DNA from 2 places in the Calidifontibacter terrae genome. Region 2 is predicted to be linked to the other one. Evidence: predicted binding sites of a transcription regulator. Region 2 holds the regulator's gene; the other holds the start of a gene.

What was found. Region 2 encodes LexA, which represses DNA repair genes until DNA is damaged. Its sites were predicted from a motif close to TCGAACANNTGTTCGA; they were not measured.
Region 1: a site for LexA is predicted at 2,456-2,471, ahead of ruvC (crossover junction endodeoxyribonuclease RuvC). Genes of this name have one in related genera too.

The regions. Positions count from the first base shown of each region.
Region 1 covers NZ_BAAGZF010000006.1:25,263-29,703, forward strand. The annotation lists gene yajC (preprotein translocase subunit YajC) at 1-50, opposite strand, end outside; gene ruvB (Holliday junction branch migration DNA helicase RuvB) at 192-1,280, opposite strand; gene ruvA (Holliday junction branch migration protein RuvA) at 1,287-1,886, opposite strand; gene ruvC (crossover junction endodeoxyribonuclease RuvC) at 1,883-2,446, opposite strand; gene ACYU98_RS08320 (YebC/PmpR family DNA-binding transcriptional regulator) at 2,602-3,363, opposite strand; gene ACYU98_RS08325 (globin domain-containing protein) at 3,425-3,946, opposite strand; gene pdxT (pyridoxal 5'-phosphate synthase glutaminase subunit PdxT) at 3,964-4,441, opposite strand, start outside.
Region 2 covers NZ_BAAGZF010000006.1:256,851-261,291, reverse strand. The annotation lists partial or broken gene ACYU98_RS09440 (DNA internalization-related competence protein ComEC/Rec2) at 1-265, shown strand, start outside; gene ACYU98_RS09435 (LysR family transcriptional regulator) at 331-1,260, opposite strand; gene ACYU98_RS09430 (Sir2 family NAD-dependent protein deacetylase) at 1,283-2,197, shown strand; gene lexA (transcriptional repressor LexA) at 2,229-2,951, opposite strand; gene ACYU98_RS09420 (LysM peptidoglycan-binding domain-containing protein) at 3,240-3,656, shown strand; gene nrdR (transcriptional regulator NrdR) at 4,011-4,441, shown strand, end outside.

The sequences.
Region 1 (4,441 bases), 230 kb from region 2:
ATGCTCTGCGAGGAGGACGAGCCGCTCGAGGCTGCGGCAAGGGCGTACATGCGGAAAAGCTCCCGGTGGTCTGAGGTGGTCCTGCAGCGACGGCTCTCGCCGTCGCGTGAGTCTAGGTGAGTAAAGCCGCCCACCCAAGTTCGGGGTGCGGCGCGTCACATTGCTGCGCGGCAGGTCGGTGGTCGATCGGGTCAGTCGGAAAAACGCCCGTCACCCTCTGGCAACGACAACTGGCCACCCCACGTTCCGGCTCCGGCAGGCGCGGTGAGACCCAGGTGGTCCCATGCCATTGCGGAGGCAGCGCGACCTCGCGGTGTTCGAACCAGATACCCCTCCCGCACCAAGAAGGGCTCGGCAACCGTCTCCACCGTGTCCGGCTCTTCACCCACCGCGACGGCCAGGGTCGTCAGACCGACCGGACCGCCACCAAAGCGTTTGCACAACGCCTCGAGAACGCCCCGGTCGAGCCGGTCCAGGCCCTTCGCATCGACATCGAAGAGCTTCAGCGCGGCCAGCGCGGACTGGTGGTCGACGACGCTCTTGCCGTGGATTTGGGCATAGTCGCGCACCCGCCGCAGCAACCGGTTCGCGATGCGCGGGGTGCCGCGCGAGCGGCCGGCGATCTCGGCGATCCCCTTCGGGGTCGTCTCGACACCGAGCAAGGCGGCGCTGCGTTCGATGATCGTGGCCAGGTCTTTGGCGGAGTAGAAATCGAGGTGGCCGGTGAACCCGAAGCGATCCCGCAGCGGGGCGGGCAGCAGCCCGGCTCGAGTGGTCGCACCCACCACCGTGAACGGTGGCAATTCCAACGGGATCGCGGTTGCGCCCGGACCCTTGCCGACGATCACATCGACCCGGAAATCCTCCATCGCGAGATAGAGCATTTCCTCCGCCGGTCGCGCCATCCGGTGAATCTCGTCGAGGAACAGCACCTCACCCTCGGCCAGCGAGGAGAGGATCGCGGCGAGGTCGCCTGCATGTTGGATGGCCGGCCCGCTGGTGATCCGGATGGGCTGTTCGAGTTCGGCGGCGATGATCATCGCCAGGCTGGTTTTGCCCAACCCCGGTGGCCCGGAGAGCAACACGTGGTCGGGGGTCGTTCCTCGCCGTTTGGCGGCCTCCAACACCAGCCCGAGCTGCTCGGAGACGCGCGGTTGGCCGGGGAACTCCGACAATCGCCGCGGCCGCAGCGCCGCTTCGAAATGGCGCTCGTCGGGCGCGCCACCGGGATCCACGATCCGAGCGGTGGCTTCGTACGAAGAGTCGTCGTAATCACTCACGGCTGGTTACCGTCCTAGGTCGCGCAGGGTCGCGCGCAGCAGGCCGGCAACCTCGGCGGGTGCGTCAGCCATCTCAGCAACTCGGGTCACCGCTTCGGTGGCCTGCCGGGCAGACCAGCCCAGACCAACCAGGGCGTCGGCCACCTGCTGGTGTACGACGTCTCCCGCGGCAACCGCGGGCGCTTCCGGGGTGGCGCCGCCGGCATAGGCGCCCACCTTGTCCTTCAGTTCGAGCACGATCCGCTCGGCGCCCTTCTTGCCGATGCCGGGCACCTTGGTCAGCGCGGTGAGGTCTCCCCCACTGATCGCACTGGCGAGCGGGGCGGGCGCGTGGACCGCGAGCATCGCCAGCGCCAACCGCGGGCCGACCCCGCTGACCGTCTGAACCAGCTCGAACAGGTCCTTCTCATCGTCGTCGCCGAAGCCGTAGAGCGTGAGGGAGTCCTCGCGGACCACCAGCGTGGTGGCGTAGGTCGCGGGCTGACCCTCACGAGCCGCGGCCGCGTGGGCAGGGGTCGTGTGGACGAGCATGCCGACTCCCCCGACCTCAATGACGACGTGGTCGAGGCCACGGCGCAGCACGTTGCCACGCAGCGAGGCGATCATCGGGCGTACCTCCTGACGGAACGGTCGACATCGACCGGGGGGCGGGTTAGGCGTTGGGCGGCAGCTGCGGCCGCGATGCGGTCTTGGGCGCCACCACGCCACACGTGGCAGATCGCAATCGCGAGCGCGTCGGCGGCGTCAGCGGGCTTCGGCGCAACCTCGAGACGCAGGATGCGGGTGACCATCGCGGTCACCTGGGCCTTGTCGGCGCGACCGTTGCCGGTCACCGCGGCCTTGACTTCCGAGGGGGTATGCAACACCAACGGGAGACCACGGCGCGCGGCCGCCAGCATCGGCACCGCCGAGGCCTGGGCGGTGCCCATGATGCCCTTGATGTTGGCCTTGGCGAACACCCGCTCCACCGCGACGGCGTCGGGTTCGTAACGTTGCATCCATTCGTCGATCTCGGTCTGCAGGCTCAGCAATCGGTAGGCCGGGTCGTCGTCGACCGGGGTTCGGACCACTCCGACCGCGATCATCCGCAAGGGGTCGCCAACGCCGCCCTCAACGACTCCGAGACCACAACGGGTCAGGCCGGGGTCGACACCCAGGACGCGCACATCTTCTCCTCGCACACATGTTCGGTGCGATCACCGTAACCGGCAGCTCCGACAACCGTGGCAGCGCCACGCCGAAAGCGGAATCCGCGCGAGTTCCTGCCGGCTGAAACAGGTTCAAGCGGCAGAAAGTCGCGCGGATTTTCGTAGGTGTTCGGTCAGTCGTCCTCGGCGTCGAGTTCGGCCATGACCTCATCGGACACATCACCGTTGGCGAAGACGTTCTGAACGTCGTCGGAGTCCTCGAGGGCCTCGATGATGCGGAACATCTTCTTGGCACCGTCGGCGTCAAGGGGCACCTCGACGGTCGGCAGCCAGGAGGACTCGGCCGAGTCGTAGTCGACGCCGGCAGCCTGCAGGGCCTGCCGGATTGCGACGAAGTCGGCGGCGTCGGAGACGATCTCGAAGCTCTCGCCGAGGTCGTTGATCTCCTCCGCGCCGACGTCCAGCACGATCTCCAGCAGGTCGTCCTCGGTTTGGTCGCCCTTGGGGACGATGACGACGCCCTTGCGGTGGAACTGGAAGGCGACCGAACCGCCGTCGGCCATCGAGCCGCCGTTCTTCTGCAGTGCGGTGCGAACCTCGGCGACAGCGCGGTTCTTGTTGTCGGTGAGGCATTCGATCAGCAGCGCGACACCACCGGGCGCGTAGCCCTCGTACATGAGATTCATGTATTCGGCGCCACCGCTCTCGGCGCCCGAACCACGCTTGACCGCGCGGTCGATGTTGTCGTTGGGGACCGAAGACTTCTTCGCCTTCTGGACCGCGTCGAAGAGGGTGGGATTGCCGGTGAGGTCACCGCCGCCCTGGCGCGCCGCGACCTCGATGTTCTTGATCAGCTTGGCAAAGAGCTTCCCGCGCTTGGCATCGATCGCAGCCTTCTTGTGCTTGGTCGTTGCCCATTTGGAGTGACCGCTCATGTCTCCCTCTACGCGTGTCGTCGTCGTGGTCGGCCCGATCGGATCGGACGCAGGCCGCCGGTCATCTTACGTCGCCACGACCGCGATGGACATCGGGACCGGTCGACTGCTGGTCCGCGGGCGCCGTCACCGGACCTTCCCACGTCCACCGGGTCAGCGGCAGATCGCGCGGGACATCTCCGGCGGCATCCGGATAGCTCTGCATGGGCACACGCGTGGCCCACGCCCAGTAGTCGTGCAGCGCGCCAGCCAACTCCGGGTCGTCGGCGAGGCCGGCATCGGTGATCGCTCGGTCAAAGCAGGCGATCGCGGCGGCGTTCATTTCCGGGTGCAGGCCGTTGCCGGAATGCAGGCGTACGACCTCGGTCTGGTCACCGAAAAACCCGGAGTAGGAGATGGGTCCGCCGAGCGCCTCACCGAGATAGGCCGCCAGGCGCTCGACGTGGTCATCCCGGAACCCGTGGCTGAACGCGTGGCCGACAACCGGATCGTCGACTGCATGAACATGCCAGGCGGCAGCCAACCGGCGCATCGCGCTCATCCCACCGGCGGCCTCGAAGATGGTGCCCTGCTCCGGATCCATCGCTCCACGCTACTGCTCTAACTGGCGGCGATGACCAGATCGACGAAGTGCGCATGAACCCGGTGGTCTCCGGTCACCTCGGGGTGGAACGAGGTGACCAGCAGCGCGCCCTGCTGCACCGCGACGGGGCGACCGCTGGCCACGCCATGGCCGTCCGGAACCCGGGCGAGAACCTCGACTCCGTCGCCGATCTCCTCCACCCACGGCGCTCGAATGAACACCGCGTGGACCGGGTCAGCGCCGATAACAGGCATGCTCAGGTCGGTCTCGAAGGAGTCGACCTGTCGCCCGAAGGCATTGCGCCGCACCGTGATTCGCATTCCGCCGAGAGTTTGTTGATCGTGGGTTCCGTCGATGATCTGGTCGGCGAGAAGGATCATTCCGGCGCACGATCCGTAGGCCGGCATCCCGTCGGCGATGCGGCGAACGATCGGCTCGCGGATCTCGAAAATGCGGGTCAGCTTGTCGATCGTGGTCGATTCACCGCCGGGCAGA
Region 2 (4,441 bases):
GGGGGTGCGGATGCTCTTCACCGGCGACATCGAGAAGGAAGCAGCAGCCCGGGTCCTGAGCGCCTTGCGGGCGCTACATGACCCGACGCCGTTCAGCGTCTTGAAGGTTCCTCACCACGGTTCGAGCAATCAGGTTCCCGAGCTCATCCACCTCGTGGCGGCGCCAATCAGCCTGATTGGGGTGGGCGCCGACAACGACTACGGCCATCCGGCCGCCCGAACAGTTGCGCTGCTCGAGGCAGATGGCAGTGCGGTGTTGCGCACCGACATCGGGGGAGCGATTCGGCTCTATCGCCGCGGAGCTGGATTCGGCGTCGTACGCGGGTCGGGTCAGGCGCCAACCGAGCAGCAATCGGCCATCCCTGCCGCTTCGACCAAAGCCTCGATGGTCGCGGCAACGGCGGGAACCCGCTGCAGATCGGGGGTGGTGACGGCGAACACCGATCGCTGAGACGGCGGGTCCATTGGCAGAACCTTCACCCGCGCGTTCGGAGCGGAGCGCAGGATGAGGTCAGGCACCAACGCGACACCGAGACCTTCGGCCACCAGGCCGAGAACCGCGACGTAGTCCTCGGTTTCGAAAGCGACATCGGGCGCGAAGTGCGCCTTGTCGGCGAGCGCGAGCAGGTGGCCCCGACATCGCGGGCAACCGGCGATCCATGGCGCGCTGGCCAGGTCGGCGAGCCGCACCGTCTTGCGGGAGGCGAGCGGGTGATCGACCGGCAGTGCCAGGCGCACGTGGTCATCGAGCAGCTTGGTGGAGACGAAGTCGTCCAACCTGTCGTCGTCGCGGCTGAGGTCGAGCCCCTCATAGGTGAAGGCGACAGCGACGTCGCACTCCCCAGCGCGCAGCGCGGCCAGAGACTCCGGCGGCTCGCCCTCGGCGAAGCTGACCTTCACCTCGGGAAAACGCTGTTTGACCAGCGAGAGCGCCCGCGGAACCAGGGTCGAGGACGATGACGGGAAGGCCATCAGTCGCACCCTGCCTGACTGCAGTCCGGCAATCGCGGCGACCTCGGACTCAGCGGCGCTGATGGCGCTGAGCACACTCGTGGCGTGCCGGGAAAGCACCTCGCCCGCTTCGGTGAGCCGGACGTTGCGACCCATCCGCTCGACCAGCGGTGTGCCGAGCCGTTCTTCGAGCCGGCGGACCATCTGCGAGATCGCCGGCTGGGAGTAGCCGAGGGCCGATGCAGCGGCGGTGAAGCTGCCCTCATCGGCGATGGCACGTATCACTCGGAGTCCAGCAGCGTCGATCATGGGGTCTAGCCTACAAAGCGATATGAGCCAGCACCCCACGATGACCAACAGCGCCCTTGAAGACGGGCAAGGAACTGAACCCGCAGCGGAGGACTTGCTGCGCGAACGAGTCGCTCTGGGCGGTGTATTAGCGCTGACCGGAGCGGGTTTGTCGACCGCATCCGGGCTGCCGGACTACCGCGGAGCCGACGGCGTACGCCGCGTGCAACCGATGACCGTCTCGGAGTTTCGCGCCACGGTCGAGGCTCGGCGTCGCTACTGGGCGCGGTCTTATGCCGGATGGGCCCGGTTCAGCGCCGCATCGCCCACCAGCGCCCACGCAGCGCTCGCCGACTTGGAACACCGGGGATTCATCGATCACACCATCACCCAGAACGTTGACGGGTTGGCGCGGGTCGCGGGCAGCCGCGCGGTGATCGAGTTGCACGGACGGCTGGACGAAGTGATTTGTCTGCGCTGCCGTACGACCGTCGCCCGGGAGTGGATGCAACAGGAGATCGAACGGCTGAATCCGGGTTTCGAGGCGGCCGTCGGTGACGCACGCAACGCGCCGTTGCGACCGGACGGTGACGTCGAGCTAGACGGGAGGTGGGACGCGCAGTTGCGTCTGGTCAGCTGTCCGATGTGCGGCAGTGACCTGCTGAAGCCACACGTCGTGATGTTCGGGGAATCGGTGCCGAGGGCGCTTGTCGAGCAGTGTTTCGCGCTGGTTGAGGCGGCCACAACGGTGGTCGTGATCGGGTCATCACTCGGGGTCATGTCGGGCTACCGCTTCGCGAGGCATGCCGTCAGACGTGACATCCCAGTCGTGTTGGTCAATACCGGATGGTCACGAGCAGAAGACCTCGCCACTGCGCATGTGCATCGCGACCTGCAGCAGGTGATGGTCGATCTGGCCACCCACCTGCCGGCCCGGCCAGTTGCGGCGACCAACTGAGGGAACCCGCTGACGGGTCCCGCCAGCCCGATCAGACGCGTCGCAGAACCGCGGTGACCTTGCCCAGGATGACGGCGTCGTCGCCGTCGATCGGGTCATAGGCGGGGTTGTGCGGCATGAGCCAAACCTTGCCGCTCTGGCGCTTGAAGGTCTTGACGGTTGCCTCGTTGTCGAGCATCGCGGCCACGATGTCGCCGTTGTCGGCGGTCGGCTGCTGGCGGACCACGACCCAGTCGCCATCACAGATCGCGGCGTCGATCATCGAGTCGCCAACCACCTTCAGCAGGAACAGGTCACCTTCGCCGACGATCTGTCGGGGGAGCGGGAACACGTCTTCGACTACCTCTTCGGCCAGAATCGGTCCACCAGCGGCGATCCGACCCACGACCGGAACGTACGTGGCCGCCGGGCGCTGATCGCCGACACCGGTCTCGTCGATCGCGTCCTCGTCGCCATCCGGAAGGCCCGCGTCGCCTCGACGATCCCGACGGTCGGCATCGCTCTCGGCGCTGATGACCTCCATCGCGCGCGGCCGGTTCGGGTCACGTCGCAAGTAGCCCTTGCGTTCGAGCATCGACAGTTGGTGGGCCACTGAACTCGGGCTGGTCAGACCGACAGCCTCACCGATCTCGCGAATGCTCGGCGGGTAGCCACGGCGCTCGACCGAGTTGCGGATGACCTCCAACACCTTGCGTTGACGGGTGGTGAGTTCGGCCCCGCCGTCGCCGTCGGGCAGGTGGTGAATCTTCGCCATGTCGTGGTCGTCCCGTCTGGTGGTTCGCGGTGTGTCTGGTCACTCGTGGAGCACGTCTACAGCTGTCGTTCGCCGGCCGCCGAACCGATGTTGTCGGTGGTCGGTAGTTAGCTGCGAAGCATGAATCGAGCGTATGCCGTCGGACCCAGTCTTTCAAACATGTGTACGACGCGTGTCTCGCCCAATTCGAACATTCGTGCTATAAATCGTACAGACGTCCGATCGCACACCTGTGCGAACGGCACTTGCACCTGGAGACACCCTTGGGTGTCGGGGATGGAGGAACCGATGAGTGCTGTGACTCACCTTGCTCAGCCGATGTCGACGCCGGCAATGGCGCCCTCAACGCGTCGGCCGCGGCGTCATCTGAAGCTGGTGCCGCCACTTACCGAGTCCCACGCGAGTGCCGGGCGCTTCGATGGTCGTGACGGTGGCATCCGGTTGACCGTGCGAGGCCGTCGGATGCTCGTCCTGGTCGGCCTCGTGGCCGTGCTGATGGCAGGTTTCGGGGTAGCTCGCGCGATGGCCGGACCCGCGGCCGCGACCGCGGGGGTCACCGTCGAGACGGGCCAAACACTCTCTGACGTGGCCCACCGCGCCTACCCCTCGTTGCCGATCAGTCAGGCCGTGGTGAAAGTGCAGTTGGCCAACGGTTTGAACTCCCTGCAGGTCCACGCCGGGCAACACCTGCTGCTGCCGCGATAGGCAGCAGGAGCGGTCTTATGCGATCGGACGACACGCCTCGGGCGGTCGTCCGATCGCGTCATTTTCAGCATCTGCCCTGGTCGTGAGCCGTGTTTCCGGGGCCTATTGCCAGGGCGGTCGATCGCCTCGAAACGCGACTCGCCGAGCTGTTGCATGTGGGGTCGGATCGGCCTAGTATCCCTATATCTAGTAGTTACACCGATGTAAGTCGCCCACATGTGGTCCCCACGTTGTCCACGACTTCTCCACCGGTTATCAACAGATCGACCTACTACAGAGCGATCCTGACCATCCCTTCCGGCTCGGGCATTTGCGTGCCCGTGTCCGGTTGCTCAGCCTCGAGAGGAGCCACCCGTGCACTGCCCGTTCTGCCGCAATGACGACTCGCGAGTCGTCGACAGCCGCACCAGCGAAGACGGCACCTCGATCAAGCGTCGTCGGCAATGTCCCGAGTGTGGCAAGCGGTTCTCGACTGTCGAAACGGCAGGCCTGACCGTGGTCAAGCGCTCCGGTGCCAGCGAGCCGTTCTCGCGGCAGAAGGTGCTCGTTGGCGTGCGCAAGGCCTGCCAGGGCCGGCCGGTCAGCGAGGACCAGTTGGCGTTGTTGGCGCAGGAGGTCGAGGAGGGCATTCGCGCGCGAGGGCTCGCCGAGATCGACGCCCACGACGTCGGTCTGGAGATTCTCGGACCGTTGCGGGTGCTCGACGAGGTCGCCTACCTCCGATTCGCCTCGGTCTACCAAGCATTTGGTGGCCTCGACGACTTCGAGCAAGCCATCAGCCTGTT